DNA from 3 places in the Exiguobacterium sp. A1_3_1 genome. Region 1 is predicted to be linked to each of the others. Evidence: predicted binding sites of a transcription regulator. Region 1 holds the regulator's gene; each other region holds the start of a gene.
The links. The regulator LexA, encoded in region 1, represses DNA repair genes until DNA is damaged. The targets are predictions, from matches to a motif close to CGAACATATGTTCG.

Region 1 (6,337 bases):
CCTTCTGAATCTTTCGCATTTTTCAGCATCCGGAGTCCATCACGGAGCCACTGGATCGCAGAACCGGCGACGAAAATCGAACCTTCCAGCGCATATTCCACTTTTCCATCGACGCCCCAAGCGATCGTCGTCAAGAGTCCATGATCAGAAGAAACAGCTTTCTCACCTGTGTTCATGAGCATGAAGCAACCTGTTCCGTATGTGTTTTTCCCTTCACCTGCTTCGAAGCACGTTTGACCGAAGAGTGCTGCTTGTTGGTCACCCGCAATACCAGCGATTGGCACTTCGTAACCGAAGAAGTGATACGGTACCGTTTTGTCGTAGACTTCACTCGACTGACGAACCTCTGGCAACATCGAAGCAGGAACACCGAGGATATCGAGTAACTCTTCATCCCATTTTTGTTCGTAGATGTTATACATCAATGTTCGTGAAGCGTTCGTGTAGTCCGTGATGTGCGTTTTTCCACCAGACAGTTTCCAAACGAGCCACGTATCGATCGTACCGAAGAGCAATTCACCGTTCTCTGCTTGCTCCCGCGCACCTTCGACATTATCAAGGATCCATTTGACTTTCGTTCCAGAGAAGTAGGCATCAATCAGAAGTCCTGTTTTATCGCGGAACTTCTGGTTCAAACCTTGTTCTTTTAAATCGTCACAGATACCAGACGTTTGACGCGATTGCCAAACGAGTGCGTGATAGACCGGTTTACCTGTTTCTTTGTTCCAGACGACCGTCGTTTCGCGTTGGTTCGTAATGCCGATTCCGGCGATTTGCTCAGGTTTGATATCTGCTGTTCCGAGTGCTTCGGCCATGACGGCAAGAATCGAACCCCAGATTTCGTTTGCATCATGCTCGACCCAGCCTGGTTGTGGGAAGTATTGCTTGAATTCCCGTTGTGCCGAGTTGACGATTTTCCCATCGTGATCGAAGATGATCGCACGTGAGCTTGTCGTACCTTGGTCGAGTGCTAGGATATACTTGTTTTCCATTTCGAAATCCCCCTTGAGCGGTATGTGTTAGTGAGACGTGATCTTAGTAGATCAATTGATAGATGAACACGGCAATCGCTCCACCGATGATTGGACCAACGACAGGAATCCATGAATAGCCCCAGTCAGATGAACCTTTATTCGGAATCGGTAGGATAGCGTGCGCGATACGCGGTCCAAGGTCACGAGCCGGGTTGATGGCATACCCTGTTGTACCACCGAGCGATAGACCGATGACGACGACGAGTAAACCGACGATGAGTGGTTTTAAGCCGTCTCCGAACGTCGTTAAACCAAGTGCCAAGATACCGAAGACGAGAACGAATGTCCCGATGATCTCAGAAATCAAGTTCGACGGCGTATGACGAATCGCTGGACCTGTTGCGAACACACCGAGTTTTGCGGCTTGATCATCAGTCGCTTCAAAATGTTTCATGTAATGAAGCCAAACGAGAATGGCGCCGATGAAAGCTCCGACAAGTTGTCCGGCAATGTAGATCGGAACGTCTGCCCACGGTAGGTCAGAGTTCAAAGCAAGTGCAATCGTCAATGCGGGGTTCAAGTGTGCTCCGCTTTCAGCAGCGACGAATGCTGCTGTCATGACAGCAAGACCCCAAGCGAACGTGATGACGATCCATCCGCTGTTTTCCGATTTCGTCTTTTTCAAGACGACACCGGCGACGACTCCATCCCCGAGCAGGATGAGGATCATCGTACCGATCATTTCTAGTACAAAGTTATTCATGCAAAAACCCTCCCTTTGGATTAAAGCAGATAATGGCCTTTCTACTTTAAATTACTCCGATTTGAGAACGTTTTCAATACATATAATTGAAATATAGGAATGGAAATTTTTTATTTTGATGTTTAAAGATACGAAAAAGTGGATAAGAAAACACCTCTTCCTGCCTGCAAGCAAGCAAAAGAGGTGTTACCGACGACGTTTTTTTCTTTTTTTAGGTCGAAACCAACTGCTGGAATAATCTAGTAGGATATGAATCGTACTCGCCACCATGATGCCAACGATGAATGCAGGCAAGGAAGCAAACCACGAATCAATCGTAGCAGAATCAAGAACCTGAAAATATAGACTTATAAATAGTAGGGGAATCAGAATCGCAGCACTATAAAGAAGCCGAATGATGTCTCCGATGATCATTCCATGCGACCAGATCGATCGGTGAGGCATGATCTTGACATACGGCATCCAAAGAACTCGAAATGGTCCAAAGCGATAATACGGTTCTGACTTTAAATCGAGGTCGGGTGACAACCAAAGGGTACCGACAGCGATACCGATGGCAGTCGGTAACCAATCGGTTTGTTGCGTTGCGACCGAATACGCAACGTAACCCGTCAGTGCGACGGTATTGACGGTATCATGTACATTTCCTGATGGCATGAAAAAAGACCAGTCGTAACTGGTCCCTCCGTCAATGAATCGTCCGATACACGCCGATTACCTTACCAAGAATGGAGACATTATCGAAATACATCGGATCCATCGAGTCATTTTCTGGTTGTAGACGTACCTGTTGATCTTCTAAGAAGAACCGTTTCACCGTCGCTTCGCTATCTTCGGTCATAGCTACGACGATTTCTCCGTTTTCTGCTGTGTTTTGTTGGCGCACGATGACACGATCGCCGTCAAGAATACCTGCGTTAATCATCGATTCACCATCGATCGTCAACATGAAGACCGTCTCGTTCCCTACATAATGTGCAGGGAGTGGGAACTGTTCTTCGATGTTTTCAATCGCTGTAATCGGAAGACCTGCTGTGACTTTCCCGATGACGGGAACATGGACGATGGCTTCCGTGATTTCTTCAGGCTTATCAAGCAATATCTCAATCGCACGTGGTTTCGTCGGGTCACGGCGAATCATTCCCCGTTTCTCGAGTCGATCCAAATGACCGTGTACCGTCGAGCTAGACGCGAGTCCGACTGCTTCTCCGATTTCACGAACTGATGGTGGATACCCCTTCAGTTTCACTTCAGAGACGATGTAGTCGAGAATCTCTTGTTGGCGCTTAGACATTTTCCGCATACGAATTGCCACCTCTTTCTGGATTGAAGTTTGAAATGTAAGAATATATGTTTCTAGATTCACTATAACATAGAACAAATGAGCGTACAAACAATTGTTCGACATTTTGTGTTGACCGAACACGGGTTCTGTGTTTATTATGAGTTATGCGAACAATTGTTCCGCGAACGTTTATTCTAACTCATTCATTTCATATTTGGAGGGATTCATGATGATTCATACGATTCGTACTCATGCTTTTTCAATTCTCTTCTATGCATTAAGTATTGCCTTCGTGATCTTTTTACTCACACCGCGCCCGGATGAAAAAGTGGCGCAACTAATGACTGCTTCCGTTACGGTCGATGAGAACGCTACAGTTGAACAAATCGCTGAAGTCTACAATGACGGTTCGATGTCAGATGAAGAATACGTCAACTGGTTGATTAAAAATAATGATGTCGAGACAAAACACGTCATCTCAAAAAGCAAAATCGTTGTACCAATCGCACAACAATGACAAAATGGAAAAGTTGTGAAAGAACGAACAGGGATGTGAGGTACGATGAAGGTCGTGATTTATTGTCGGGTGTCGACCGAAAAAGAAGCACAAGATAGTTCGATTGAACGCCAACGGATGGAACTTTCGAAGGTCGCGTCTCAAAAGGGTTTTGATGTCGTGGATGTCGTCTCTGAAAAAGAGAGTGGATATGACGTCGATCGGGAAGGGATGCTGACGGTTCTTGATCATGTGACACGTGATGCGGTAGATGCGGTCCTCGTAACGGATGACACACGGATTGGTCGAGGGAATGCGAAAATCGCTATTTTGCACACGTTTAAGAAGCACGGTGTTCGGTTGATGACACTTGATTCCGATGGAGAATACCAACTTGCTGATGCAGAAGCGATGGTCCTTGAGATCGTCTCACTCGTGGAAGAATATCAACGGAAATTGCATAATGCAAAAATCGCGCGCGGCATGCGGCGAGCGGTCGAACAAGGCTTTCGCCCGGAACGAAATCTGAATCGCCAAGGAGAGAACGCCGGGCGTAGCCGAAAGGACGTACCGATCGAAGAAATCGTACGTCTCCGTGAACTCGGACTGACGTTTTCAGATATCGCCATTACGCTTCGCGGGATGGGACATGATATTTCAAAGGCAACGGTCAATCGTCGATACCTTGAATACCGCGAATTGACGCCTAGCCCGGAATGAGAAGCAAGTAACCCGTCGACTGACGCGGTTAACTTGCTTTTTTTAGTAAGCTCTTTTACAGTAAGAATACAATTGAACTACTCAAGTTTGAGTCGTACAGAAAGAGGGATTCCATGTTATCACAAGAACAATTAGATCGAATCAACGCATTAGCGAATAAATCAAAAGTCGAGCCGTTATCAGAAGCAGAAGCGGCAGAGCAAAAAGAGTTACGTGCAGCGTATCTCGCAGCATTCCGTGGATCGTTCAAAAACCAACTCATGGGCATGAAGATTGTTGATGAAGAAGGTACGGACGTAACACCAGAGAAATTAAAACAAGCACAAGAAGAAGAACGGAATAAACAATAATCGTTTGTTTCTTCTATAGAAGAAAGAGGTTCGCGTTAAGCGGACCTCTTTTTTGTTTAGCGCTGTTAGATGAGGAAACATTGCACGATAGCAATACATCTTAATAACGATCTTTCATCAATTCATGCATCCTGTATGAGTCGATAGAACGGCTATAGATAGCGCATTCATTTTAATGTGACATACTATTTAGAAAAGTTGTATCACATTTAAGAGTGTGCTAAAATGAGTAGGAATTTGTGAAAAAGAGAGAGGATGATTGTTTTGACGAACATGACGACAGTAGAACAATTAGCAATTAATACGATTCGTACCTTATCGATTGATGCCGTACAAAAGGCGAACTCGGGTCACCCAGGTATGCCAATGGGAGCAGCGCCGATGGCATTCTCGCTTTGGGCGGATCATATGAACCACAACCCTAAAAATCCAGAATGGTTCAACCGCGACCGTTTTGTACTTTCAGCCGGACACGGTTCGATGCTTCTCTACTCACTCCTCCACCTATCGGGATATGATCTATCAATGGATGATCTTAAATCATTCCGTCAATGGGGATCAAAAACACCAGGTCACCCGGAATACCGTCACACGGCTGGTGTAGATGCGACGACAGGTCCACTTGGTCAAGGGATTGCAATGGCAGTTGGTATGGCGATGGCAGAACGTCATCTTGAAGCAAAATACAACCGTGACGATCTCAACGTCGTCGATCACTTCACATACGGAATTTGTGGAGATGGAGACTTAATGGAAGGTGTCTCAGCTGAAGCGGCTTCACTCGCAGGTCACCTTGGTCTTGGTAAATTGGTCGTATTGTATGATTCAAACGATATCTCACTTGATGGCGATCTCGATAAATCATTCTCTGAAAACGTCCAGAAGCGCTTCGAAGCGTACAACTGGCAAGTCATTCGCGTAGAAGACGGAACGGATATCGATTCGATTTCGAAAGCAATCGCGGCGGCACAAGCAGAGACGACAAAACCAACATTGATCGAAGTCAAGACAGTCATCGGTTTCGGTTCACCGAACAAATCAGGGAAGTCGGCTTCTCACGGTGCACCACTCGGTGAAGCGGAAATCAAATTGACGAAAGCTAGCTACATTTGGGATCACGAAGAGTTCTACGTCCCTGAAGAAGTCAAATCATTGTTCGACGAGCGGATCGTCCAACGTGGTGCTTCTGCGGAAGACGCATGGAACGAAACGATGAAACAATACGAAGCAGCTCATCCAGAATTGCATGCGGAACTCGTTCGCGCGATCGCAAACGAATTGCCAAGCAACTGGGAAGCAGATCTTCCGACGTACGACTTGTCATCGAAAAAAGCGACACGTCAAACGAGTGGTGAAGTCTTGAACGGTCTTGCGAAGAACGTTCCGACATTGTTCGGTGGTTCAGCTGACCTTGCAGGATCGAACAACACGATGCTCAAAGGCGAAGCAGACTTCGATATCGACCCAAGCGGTCGTAACATCTGGTTCGGTGTACGTGAATTCGCAATGGCTGCGGCTGTCAACGGTATGGCACTTCACGGCGGCGTCATTCCTTACGGTGCGACATTCTTCGTCTTCTCGGATTACCTCCGTCCAGCTGTTCGTTTAGCAGCATTAATGGGGCTTCCATCAATCTTCGTCTTGACGCACGACTCGATCGCTGTCGGTGAAGATGGTCCAACACACGAGCCAGTCGAACACTTGATGAGCTTCCGTGCAATGCCGAACGTCACGATCTACCGCCCAGCA
Region 2 (6,337 bases), on a different contig from region 1:
CGGGTGGACTCGCACGCAAGGAAATATTGCTCAAACTGGAGCGCACACAGAGAGGACTGGATGAAGGATGAGTTTGATTAAAGATGTATTTTCACCGAGTTGGCTCGACCGCTTAGGAGCAGCGGTCGATGTACCGGATTTTCGAAGACGAGTCGAGCAGGGAGACTGGGAAGAACTCGCGTTTAAACAACGTGTCCGTCGTGTGGCGGAGACGCTGGAGACGATCTTGCCACCGTTTCCGGACTCGGTGTCGGAGCTAGAGCGACTCGCACCGCAGTTTACTGGGCTACCGGGAATTGTTTTTCCAGAGTATGTCGAACGAACGGCAGACCTTTCTGACTGGACGCTTGCGATAGAGATACTTGCCAAGTTGACGCAACATTCGACGTCGGAGTTCGCCGTTCGTCGCTTTTTACTTGCTGATCAGGAACGTTTCCTCGAGCAGGCACTTAAATGGACAACATCAGACGATGAACACGTCCGGCGCTTAGCGTCTGAAGGAACACGCCCGCGTCTGCCGTGGGGACAAGCGATTCCGCGTTTGATTGCTGATCCGCGTCCGGCGTTACCGATTCTTGACGCCTTACTACAGGATCCGTCACTTTACGTCCGAAAAAGTGTCGCCAATCACTTGAACGATATTTCAAAGACACATCCGGAATACCTGATCGAGCGAATCGAACGTCACTTAGGAACAGATCCGAATACAGACTGGATTTTACGTCACGCTTCCCGGACGTTACTGAAGCGCGGAAATCCAGAAGTATTACAGTTGTTCGGACACGTCACGCAAGGTGAGGTCGAGGTGACGGACTTGGTCGTCTCACCAGTGACGATTGGTCAAGAGTTACAGTTTTCGTTTCAAGTAAACAGTTCCGTCGAGCAACGTCTGCGTCTTGAATACGCGATCGATTACGTCAAACAACGTGGAACGAGTCGGAAGGTGTTTCAACTGCGGGAGCGGGAAGTTAAAGGTGTCTTACAAGTTGAACGACGCCAATCGTTTCGGAACATGACGACGCGTGTCCATTATCCTGGTACACATACATTAACGATTTTAATTAACGGAGAGGCTTACGCGACAGCAACGTTTGAGGTCGAGGAGGAGAGCTGAATGAAAGGACGACATCCGGATTTTACGACGTCACGATTGTTTGTCGAAGCAACGGATGAAGAATCGGGTTGCAAGTGGACGTTGCATGCGTTGCGTGAGAAAACAATCGTCGGAACGATTACCTTCACATGGAATGCATCGACCGGAAACTTACGTTATACGACGACTGATGAGGATGATCAGCACGGATACATTACAGAAGCGTTGACGTCGATTCTATCATATCTCGCGCGGACGTTATTACTGACGCGTGTCTACGGCGAAGCGGGCAGTGCGGCGGTCTGGCGTCGGAACGGATTTCAGTTGCAGGCGAATCGATATGAACGCAAACTCTATCATTAAAGCCCCGCCTGCTTGAGCAGGACGGGGCTCGTTTGTGCTTAGACCGTTGTTTTGGACCAGTTGAAATGGTTGCAAATCGCTTCAGCGCTTTCGCGTGCACTTAATTGTTCCGTATCAAGGAAGAGATAGTTGACGTCCGGTAGTTCGCCCGGCAGCGAACGTGTCCGGTATCCGTCCGCCGTCTCACGTAAGTCTTGTTCAGAAGCAGCGAGGTCACGCTTCGTTACTTTGTGTGTCAATCGGTTTTCGGTCGTGTTGCGGTGAAGACGGGTTGCGACCGGCGCATCCAGTTCAACGATATAGACGTCAGCACCCGCTTGTTCGAATAATTCGACTGTCTCTTCAATGAACTCGAGACCACCGCCTTCGACACCGAATAGACAGAGGAATGTAAACAGCACACCTTCGAGCGAACTGTTCGCCATTTCCTTGAACATCTCGCGCCGGATCGTATCCTTTAGGCGATGGTGTGCAGGTTCAGAGAAATCAAAATAAGGCAATAACAGATCGATTGTCTGATGGTTATGGAAGACTTTCATCTCCGTCAATCGTTCGATTTCCTGACCGATCGTCATCTTTCCGACCGCTTGGGGACCAAGTAACAAGACAAATTTCATAGATGAACCTCATTTCCTTTTTCTGCTAAGAATAGCACATTCCGACGAGTGACATCACTAGAACGTTTGTTCGTAATTTGATATAATTCAAGTATGAAGTCCCGTCGTGTCCTTGTCTGAAGGAGGACAATCATGCAAGAACAATGGAAAGCCGTCATCGGCTATGTAGGTATATATGAAGTCTCATCGTTTGGTCGCGTAAGATCGCTCGACCGAACGATCGTAACGTGTCGCGGTGTCCAGCAACGCCGAAAAGGTGTCTTGCTCCGTCCACGGCTCAATCGGGAAGGGTACCGGAAAGTCACGCTTTATCAACGTGGTCGAGGAGAACGCGTGCAGGTCGGTGTACTTGTTGCACAAGCTTTTCTGACGACAGATGTTACAGAGGCGCAACTCGTCCGGCGCAATGGTAAACGGGCTGACGATCAGTTGTCGAACTTAGACGTCTTGCCTTCAATCGATCAGCAGTATACTGAACTGCTTGGTGAATTTGATCTCTTGTTAGGCCAACATGTGACGCTGTCATCGTTTCAGATTCGAACGATTCGCACGCAGTATGAGAAAGGGAAAACGATTCGTCAATTGGCAGAGCAGTATCAGGTGACGGAAAACCGGATCCGCAACATTATCGATAAAAAGGAAGCACGTTATATCGGCTGAAAATAGAGGAAAGGAGCGCTTACCAGAGATGGGAGGCGCTCCTTTGATTTAAGACGGCGATTCACTCGAGCGAACGGTCTGTTGCAACGAACTGATCCGTGACTCGAGTACCGCACTATGTGTCTTCAGTTCCGTCTGTTGAGTGACGTGGTGTTGCATCTGTTCCCCAAGCACCTGGCTGTAAGAAGAGAGCTCCGACATCAACTGCTGAACGGACTGCAGATGTTCCTGCATGTTCGACTGAACATCTGCGACGATTTGACGTTGGTGTTCCACGGTACCCAGTGTCGTTTCGATCGTCGTCGCTTCGGTCAACATTTGTTGCAAGTGTGCCGTTGCCGTCTCGAGCTGTTGCGATGTTGAGAGAAAACGTTCGGTCATCTGCACGATGGCTTGTTCGACTTGATCGAGTCCCGCCGTCCATGTCTGATTGACTTGACGGATATGATCTGTACTCGTTCGGATATCGATTGCGAGTTTTTCGACTTCCTTGGCAACGACGATAAAGCCACGACCGGCTTCTCCAGCACGGGTTGCCTCAATCAGCGCGTTCAGCGACAAGCGGCGCGTCTCTTCAGCAACGCGCTGAATGTGCGAGATTGAGGTCTCCATCTGTTGCTGTAGGTGTGAGGTCTGTTGCAAAATCTGCTCTGTCGTCGCGGATTGTTCCTTCAGTAACTGGCTTTCCTCTTGTAAGGTCTCAAGTGTCGTGTGATTCGTCTGAACAGTCTGTTGAAAACGGGTTACGGCATGTTGGCTGTTGAGAAGTGTCGTTTGCATCTCACTTAACGCATCGTGCCCTTGAGCGGTCAAACGTGTCGAGGCGACGATTGTCTGATCCATTTGCGACGATTGCGCAAGTAAAGAACCGGCGACTTCATCGACGGCTTGGACTGATTGATCCATCGCGGATAAGCGCGAAGAAAAGTGGGGTTGGACGGATTCGAGTTCCTGACTCGCTTGTTGCATCTCAGCCGTTAAATCTCCGATTTGTTGCATTAATTGATTGTATTGAAACGTGAGTTGTTGTAATTCAAAGGTCGTCGTTTTGAGTGTTAATGGACGATACGATCGCTTCGCATGCGCTTCTTCAATCTGTAAGGCGAGTTTCGATAGTGGGGCGAGTTGTTTTCTAATTCGTGAGCGAATCAAGAAACTGATGCTAACAAGCGTAATCACACTGACCCAGACGAGTGTCCAAGCTAAATCGCGAGCAGGGGCGATTAATTTATCGCGATCAGTCGTCAGCAAAATGACGTCATCGAGTTCCGGAATCGTCATTGCGACAAGAAACTGGTCTTGATTCGAAAAAGCATATGTACGGGCTGTTTCTAAGTGCTGTTGTAGTTGTTTTCGTTTTGCCGGTTCGAGTGTTAGCGGTCGGAACGCCTCACTCGTTTTCAGGCTTTGAAAGCGAATCGAATAGTCGTCACGTGATAAGTCGGTTCGCTGTTGCTGTTGCAATCGTTTGATGGCACGCGAGCGGTCTGTCGCGTCATCCGGATACGCAAGAAACGTTGCCCGGACATTCGCGTCGAACATGGTTAACTCCCGCATCAGCCGTTCCTCAGTTGCTGCGACGGATTGTTGATACGATGCGTAAACGCTGAGACCGCTGATCACGATCAGCCCGATGGCAACGATCGGAATCAACCATCCATTTAGTTGTTGTGCTAATAATCGTTTTTTCATAAGCATAAAAAACATCTCCTCCCGTGTACCTATCGGAAGGAGATAAAGCAACATGTATGAAGGTGTTGTACGGCTTGTGTAAAGGTCTTGTGAATCTAATTCACGTAAACCGGAAGGACAGTCGCAAGATGTGTCATAAGTGCTTGTGTCTCTTCTTTTGGTTCAGATGTGACATAAATGATCAACGCAGCAGCAACGATGACGAAGATAGCGATAACGAGAATAATGAAGAATGGCATCTTACTTTTTCGTTTTTCAGCTTGACGGTCCATGAAAGATTCCCCCTTAATGATGTAGACGATAGACATATTTGTTTGATTCCCTCTCCTCTTGTTTGAAAACCTTGGAAAAAGAGGGGAATGTGTAATTTGGAGGGAATAGAGTAAACATCTGAAATGGAATGAGGAGGATGTCGTCGTGCTTACGTTGCTTAATTCATTGTTGTTGAACTTCTCACTGTTGATTGCGACATTGCTGTTTGCGTTTTTACCGCTAAGACGGATCGAGCGCATCTCGCCTAACTCTTCCTTACAAGTCCGACTCGCGATCGGTTGTATCGCCGGTGTGATTGGTGCCCTGTTGATCTTTAACAGTATTTCCTATGACGTTGCAAAGATTGATTTGCGTCTCGTTGCGCTCGTCACGGCGTACTTTTACGGCGGATTAGTCAGCGGTAGCATCACGATGCTGTTCATCATCGGTGCCCGATTTGCGGTGACACCAGCTGGCGAATACCAAGGACTGATTCTGACGACCTTGATCTGTGTCGCGTTACTCGTGACAGCGACGATTTATCGACGGTTCGCTGCTCAGCGGATGAAGGATTATCTCGTGTTGCTTGGAACAGGTATCGCATACAGCTTACCGGCGCTCTATTTATTAACGAACACGTTCGAGCGGTTTTTAGAGATTGCGCTCGTCTATATCATTGTCATCATGATTGGTGGTTACGTCACCTATCGTTTCTTACAAGAACTAAGGAAGCACTTTTTGTTCGTACATACGCAACAGGAACTGGCTTTAACGGATGAGCTGACGCAACTGGGAAACCGCCGGAAGCTAGATGAAACGTTAGCCGAGTACGCTCAGAACGGAACAGTCTTCTCCGTCCTCATTCTCGATCTCGATCATTTTAAATCAATCAATGATACATACGGACACGAAGGGGGTGACGTCGTTTTACGACAACTCAGCCATCTCTTGCAATCGTATTGTCCAGAACAGGGCGTCGTCGGTCGGTACGGTGGTGAAGAGTTTGTCTTACTGTTGCCGGACGTACCACTTCGACAAGCGGAACGACTGGGGGAACGGATTCGATCTGCCTGCGCCGATCAACACTTCGTTTATAAAGAGCACCCCGTTTTTCATGTCACGTTATCGCTAGGTGCCGCTTCATCCGATCAAGCATCGACTGTATTTGAGACCGTCCAGAAAGCCGACTTAGCATTATATGAAGCCAAACAAACTGGCCGAAATCGTGTTGTCTGTTATCGAGATCCTTTACTGTAAATACAAACTGCCCCGCTCGACCGATTGGTCAGGCGGGGCAGCTGTGTTTAGCGATGCAATAACGAAAATACATCATGGCGTTCAAAATCAGCCAAAATGTTCGGGGCAATTAACTGACGAATTGTTGTTTCGTCCGCCCAGAGATAAGCGTCGTGTTCCACTGATAATTGAACGTCTGTCTGATTCGTCGAACAGATGTACATCAAGAGAATGATTTGCCGATCGGGATGCGTCAGGAAGCTCGAGGCATAGAGGAGACGCTCTGGGGTAACCGTCAACTGTGTCTCTTCTTTTATCTCGCGAACGAGACTATCGACTGGCAATTCACCGAAGTCGATCTTGCCACCCGGACATTCCCACGTGCCGCCACCGAAGTCAGCAGCAGCCCGGCGGACGATCAGGA
Region 3 (6,337 bases), on a different contig from region 1:
AACTTTCGACATAACGTCGTTGTCCTTCCGCGTAAATCGTGTCGAAGGCAAGCGACGATTTCCCTGACCCGGACAAGCCCGTCAAGACGACGAGCTGATCGCGGGGAATTTCGACATCGATGTTTTGTAGATTATTGACGCGAGCGCCTTTGATGATAATCTGATTCTTCTTTTCTCCCAACTTAGGCACCTGCTTTCAATTCTAATATGAGGTCGCGGAGCTCAGCAGCTCGTTCGAACTGCATGTCTTTCGCCGCTTGACGCATCTCTTGGTCAAGCTGTTCAAGCAACGTTTCGCGCTCCGGTTTTTTGAGTTTGTTGAACTTCTCGAGTTTTTCGACGGTATCGTCGCTCTCGATCGTCGTACTGATGACACCACGGACGTCTTTTTTGATCGTCTGCGGCGTGATGCCATGTTCTTCGTTGAACGCCATCTGGATCGCGCGACGGCGTTCCGTCTCATCGATTGCGCGTTGCATCGAATCGGTGACTTTATCGGCAAACAAGATGACGTGTCCTTCCGCGTTCCGCGCCGCCCGACCAATCGTTTGAATCAGCGAACGGTCCGAACGGAGGAAGCCTTCCTTATCGGCATCGAGAATCGTCACGAGTGAGACTTCCGGAATATCGAGTCCTTCTCGTAACAAGTTGATCCCGACGAGGACATCGTATTTCCCAAGCCGCAAGTCACGGATGATTTCAATCCGTTCCAGCGTCTTGATCTCCGAGTGCATATAGTTGACCTTAACACCGTTCTCTTTCAAGTAATCAGTTAAATCTTCTGCCATCTTCTTCGTCAGTGTCGTCACGAGAACACGTTCGTTCTTCGCGACCCGGTCACGGATGTTATCCATCAAGTAATCGATTTGTCCCGTGATCGGATGAATCTCGATCGTCGGATCGACGAGACCAGTCGGACGGATGATTTGCTCGACCATCTCTTTTGAATGTTCGAGTTCATACGGTCCTGGTGTCGCCGAGATATAGATCGCCTGACTGACTTTCTCCTCGAACTCCTCGAATCGTAACGGACGGTTGTCTTTTGCCGACGGAAGACGGAAGCCGTGATCGACGAGGACTTGTTTCCGCGCCTGGTCTCCGTTATACATCCCGCGAATTTGCGGCAGCGTGACGTGCGACTCATCGGCAACGAGTAAGAAGTCCTTCGGGAAGTAATCAAGCAACGTATACGGTGTTGCCCCTTCCGGCATCAAGTTCAAGTGACGTGAATAGTTCTCGATTCCGGAACAATAGCCCATCTCGCGCATCATCTCAAGGTCGTAATTCGTCCGTTGTTCGAGCCGTTGCGCTTCGAGCAACTGGTTGTCTTCACGCAACTTCGCAAGCTGGACCTCTAGTTCCTTCTCGATGTTCGCGATCGCCTTCTGCAGACGGGTATCCCCCGTCACGAAGTGGGACGCCGGGAAGATCGAGATGTGCTCGCGGTCCGCAACGATCTCACCTGTCAGCGGATCCATGTCACGAATCCGTTCGATCTCGTCACCGAAGAACTCGACTCGAACACACTGTTCGTCGCGTGACGCCGGGAAGATTTCGACGACGTCTCCGCGGACGCGGAACCGTCCGCGCTGGAAGTCGATGTCGTTACGCTCATACTGGATGTCGATTAGACGACGGAGCATCTCGTTACGTCCCATCTCATTGCCGACACGCAGTGACAAGACGTGGTTATTGTACTCTTCCGGGTTACCAAGACCATAGATACACGAAACAGAAGCAACGATCAAGACGTCCTCCCGTTCGAACAGGGCGGACGTCGCCGAGTGACGTAGTTTATCAATCTCATCGTTGATCGAAGAGTCCTTCTCAATGAACGTATCCGTTGATGGAACATATGCTTCCGGTTGATAATAATCATAAAAACTAACGAAGTATTCGACCGCATTGTTCGGGAAGAATTCCTTAAACTCCGAGTAGAGTTGTCCCGCTAGTGTTTTGTTATGGGCAAGGACGAGCGTCGGTTTCTTGATTTCCTTGATGACGTTCGAGACCGTGAACGTCTTCCCGGTACCGGTCGCCCCAAGCAACGTCTGATGTCGTTCGCCTTGTTTTAGCCCAGTCACCAATTTTTCGATTGCCGTCGGCTGATCACCGCCTGGCTCAAATGGTGAAACGAGTTCAAAATCCATCGTTTGCTTCCCCCTCATCACGTAAAAAATCTATTTTTATTGTACCACTTTACGAACAAACATTCGATTATGAAGTGCTCCTTTTAGGAAGTTACCCTTTTTTTCGAAAATGCAAAAGTTTCTTTTTGCTTCGAGTGTTGATCCTCGATTTTTCTGCCGACAAAAAAAATCCCTGTCACGGCTGTTCCGTGACAGGGATGTACTAATTTAATGCAAGGACCGCACTTTAGTGCGACCATGGACCGGCTCGTTGACGAACAGGATACCGAGCTCATGATGATCTTGTTCATAGAAGGCACGTTGCGCAAACCGGATGTCGCCGTTATGGTTCATGACTTCAAGACGCAGATACGGTTTGTGTTTTTGGATGGCTTCGTAGAAAGATGTTTCCGAATCGACCTTCTCACCATTGACTTTATAAATCGCTTCGCCCGGAATCAAGCCCATCTCAGCAGCTGGTTTATCAGGTAGCGTTCCAAGAATGACGGCACCACGCGTTCCATTGAGGAACAATGGGGTCTGTGCCCGGTTCAAGCGTTTGACCCGCTGATGCAATAGGATATGCAGGACGAGCAACAAGACGATTCCGTACAGCCATTCAGCTTGTCCGGTGACGTATGCAAGAACCGTCAGTAGAATCGCGACGAGACTCGTGATCAAACGTCCTTGAACGAGCGGACGCATCAATTCTTTCGGCAACTTACCCGTAAAGAGGAAGCTGAAGCCGATCGGTAACCAAAGCACGATCGGAACGAGCTCTGGGAAGCTGTAACGTGGCCACCAAGCTTCAAGCACGTCGCCCGGAACAAAGACGAGCAAAGGCAATAGCCAAAGTTTATTCGCTGACAACCCACCGATGAAGCGACCACGCTTCGAGACGACAAGTGACGGTGACAGGCGTCGCTTTCCGCGCCACCAGACGAGTAGACATTCCGCGACGAGCGTTAACGTCGCAAGCAATAAAATCATTTTCGGATCAACCGCTCGAACCGGATCAAGACGTGCATCCATTAGAAACCAGCCGGCAAGTCCAAGCAAGACGATCGGCCAAAGCGGTACGTTCAAGCGGACAATCCCGACCAACAACAGGACGCTCGAGAGTCCGAGTAACAACAGAGCGTATTGCGGCGTCAGCGTCAATCCGAGCCAGCCGCTGACGACGGATAAGACGAGACCAATTAGTAACCCAGGTAAAAGTGTTTCGAGGACATCGCTTCGTTTACCGTGTGTCCGGGAGCGAAATAGTCCACGTTCCCGTTTAACACGCCGGATGCCGATGACCCAACTGACAAGGAGTGCTAACCACAAGGTCGGACTGGCGATGAGACTAATCGCGGTCCAACCAATTTCATCGAGTAATTCCACGCGCATTCAGACCTCTTTCCATTCCTTATTATTGAGCAGCGACCTCGAGTGCTTTTTTCCGCTGGACGTCATTCTTATCGTCCTCGAGTTTCTTCAGGAGACGCGTCTCCATCTCACCCGCTGTCTGCTGATCGATTTTTCCAGTGACATCAAGCTTCGCATCCTTTTGCAAGGCTTCGACGGCTTGCTTCATCGTGTCACCGAAATACCCATTTTGTCCTTTTGGCTCGAAACCGATTGCTTCGAGAACGAGGTGAGCATTTTCGACTGATTTTCCATAATCGCCGACTGTGAGTGACTTTTGATCAGTCAGGATCTTCGTGACGTTGAAGTACGCCGGTTGCTTGACTTCAATCGTCGGCTTAACGCCTTTTTTATGAATCCAGTTGCCGTCCGGTGTCAGCCATTTGTTCGTCGTTAACTTCAAATCGCTACCGTCCTTCAAGTCATAGGCACTTTGGACGATGCCTTTACCGAACGATTTCGTACCGACGACCTCAGCCCCGGCACCTTCCTTTAGACCGGCTGCCAGAATCTCGGACGCGGACGCTGATCCGCCGTCTTCGAGCACGACGATGTTATACGGTTTCTTCTCGTCTGCCTTCCCGAATTCCTGCTGACGCTCTCCCTTATTGTTCTCGACTTGATAAATCGGAACGTCCTTCGGAATAAACGGTGCAATCATGCTTGAGACAGCCGTCAAAAGACCACCCGGATTTCCGCGAACATCGATGACGAGTCCATCGATATTCTGACTCTCGAGTTTCGCGAGCCCCTTCTCGAACTCTTTAGCCGTCGGTTCTGAGAACTGTGTCACTTGCAAGACACCAATCTTCTTCCCGTTGACGTCCTCGGTCGACGTATAGACCGTCTCAATCGGAATCGTATCCCGTTTGATCGTGATGTCCATCGCGTCTTGACCGCTACGTTGAATCGTCAGGACGACGTTCGTTCCTTTTTCACCACGGATTTTCTTGACCGCCTGATCCGTCTTTTGCCCTTTCGTCGACTTGCCGTCGATTTTTAAGATGACGTCACCCGGTTTGATCCCGGCTTTTTCAGCGGGTGATCCCTTAATCGGTGAGACGATAACGATCGACTCGCCTTTTTGTTCCAGTGTCGCACCGATCCCTTCAAATGAAGACGATAGATTCGTATTGAACGATGCTGTCTCCGACTCATCCATATAGACGGAATACGGATCGTCAAGCACTTCCGCCATACCGGATAATGCACCGTCCAGCAGTTCTTTATCCGTTACGTCCTCTAGATAGTTCTGTTCGATCATTTGACGGACCTGATCAACTTTTTTCCAATCACCCGTCGCATTCGCAGACGACGATGACGTCGAGACAGAATCCGTTCCTCCCGCCGCTAACATCCCGACAGCGCCTGCCCCTAAACCAAGCCCGAAGGTACTGACCGCGATGACTGCTGTTGTAGATTTTTTCACGCTTGATTCCCCACTTCCGTTAAAAAACGCCTTATTTTTTTCAGTATAGCAAAAAAAGATAGGTTACCCTATCTTTTCAGTATTCTATGGGATGTCAAAAGATGTACGGTGCCGGATCGACTGCATTCGGTTGACCGGCAGCCCACTCTCCCTTATGCAATTCGAAATGCAGATGCGGTCCTGTCGACCAGCCGGTTGATCCAAGTGTGCCGACGGTTTGACCCGGCATGACCGTTTGACCGGCTTTGACATCGATTGACTCCAGGTGGGCATAAACGGTCGTATAGACCTGATCATCAATTAAATGAGTTACCATGACGACATTGCCGTACCCCGTCGCACTGCCTGCACGCAAAACAATTCCTCCGGCTGCCGCATGAATCGGTGTCCCTTTCGCATTGACGAGATCGATTCCCTTATGGATCTCCGGCTTTCCAGTCAACGGATTGTTTCGTGGACCGAACGGTGATGAGACATAGCCTTGCACCGGTAAATGGAACGGACGATTCGAATCGACGTCTGCTGGTGTATCAGGTGTTTCAGAAGGTACTTCGACTTCAGGGACGGGTGGCTTCGTTTTCTCAGCATCCGCTTCCTGTTGTTTCGCTGCAGCAGCACGCGCAGCTTCTGCTTGCCGTTTGGCTTCCGCTACTCGCTTCGCTTCGGCTTGACGTGCTGCCTCGATTGCCCGTCGCTTTGCTTCTTCTTTTGCTTTTCGTTCTGCTTCTTTCAGTGCAGCCAGTTCATTTTGAATCAACTGTCGCTGATCAGCGAGAATTTCTGCTTCTTCAGCTTTTGAGAACTGCTCTTGTTGCAACGCTTTTACCTTCGTGTTCAACTGGACGACCAGCTTTCGCTTCAACTCCGATTCTGAGATGATTTGCGTCTGAAGGACAAGTAATTTCCGTTGCTCCCGCTTCAGACTTTCGAGCAACAACGCTTGCTCGGATCGCTGTTCGTTCAACTGGCTGACGTTCGTCTTATATGTTTGCAGGACATCATCATCTTGCTTCATGATCTCACTGACTGTGCTGAAGCGCGAAATCAAATCACCGAAGTCTTTCGCGTCAAGCAAGACCTCGATGTAGGTAACGTCTCCTTTTTGCTGGACGGCACGTAAGCGACTGCCTAGTAAATCTTCTTGTTGATGTAATTCCTTCAACGTTTCGGAAATGGCTTCTTCCGTCAGACGTAATCGTTCCTTAGATGCAACAACAGCCGCTTGTTGATCGGCTATCTTACGCGCTAAATCATCCAAACGGCTGTTGACTTCATCCAGTTGCGCACGGGCTTCCTTGCGCTGCTGTTTCGTCAAGATCAACTTCTCTGATGTCTGATTCTGTGATCGTTCCGTCTCTTTTAGACGGCT

Region 2: the regulator LexA is predicted to act here: its motif matches at 2,133-2,146, upstream of F8N00_RS04155 (NUMOD4 domain-containing protein).
Region 3: the regulator LexA is predicted to act here: its motif matches at 2,203-2,216, upstream of uvrB (excinuclease ABC subunit UvrB).

What each region holds. Positions count from the first base shown of each region.
Region 1 is NZ_WBYY01000043.1:14,298-20,634, reverse strand. Features, by position in the region: gene glpK (glycerol kinase GlpK) at 1-992, opposite strand, end outside; gene F8N00_RS06670 (MIP/aquaporin family protein) at 1,036-1,737, opposite strand; gene F8N00_RS06665 (metal-binding protein) at 1,924-2,394, opposite strand; gene lexA (transcriptional repressor LexA) at 2,426-3,040, opposite strand; gene yneA (cell division suppressor protein YneA) at 3,252-3,539, shown strand; gene F8N00_RS06650 (YneB family resolvase-like protein) at 3,585-4,238, shown strand; gene F8N00_RS06645 (DUF896 domain-containing protein) at 4,352-4,588, shown strand; gene tkt (transketolase) at 4,844-6,337, shown strand, end outside.
Region 2 is NZ_WBYY01000023.1:5,343-11,679, reverse strand. Features, by position in the region: gene F8N00_RS04175 (bifunctional transcriptional activator/DNA repair enzyme AdaA) at 1-71, shown strand, start outside; gene F8N00_RS04170 (DNA alkylation repair protein) at 68-1,114, shown strand; gene F8N00_RS04165 (GNAT family N-acetyltransferase) at 1,115-1,456, shown strand; gene F8N00_RS04160 (AAA family ATPase) at 1,495-2,073, opposite strand; gene F8N00_RS04155 (NUMOD4 domain-containing protein) at 2,206-2,733, shown strand; gene F8N00_RS04150 (methyl-accepting chemotaxis protein) at 2,782-4,431, opposite strand; gene F8N00_RS04145 (hypothetical protein) at 4,521-4,697, opposite strand; gene F8N00_RS04140 (GGDEF domain-containing protein) at 4,843-5,934, shown strand; gene F8N00_RS04135 (NUDIX hydrolase) at 5,982-6,337, opposite strand, start outside.
Region 3 is NZ_WBYY01000004.1:16,884-23,220, reverse strand. Features, by position in the region: gene uvrA (excinuclease ABC subunit UvrA) at 1-181, opposite strand, end outside; gene uvrB (excinuclease ABC subunit UvrB) at 183-2,150, opposite strand; gene F8N00_RS01010 (PDZ domain-containing protein) at 2,358-3,521, opposite strand; gene F8N00_RS01005 (S41 family peptidase) at 3,544-4,968, opposite strand; gene F8N00_RS01000 (peptidoglycan DD-metalloendopeptidase family protein) at 5,063-6,337, opposite strand, start outside.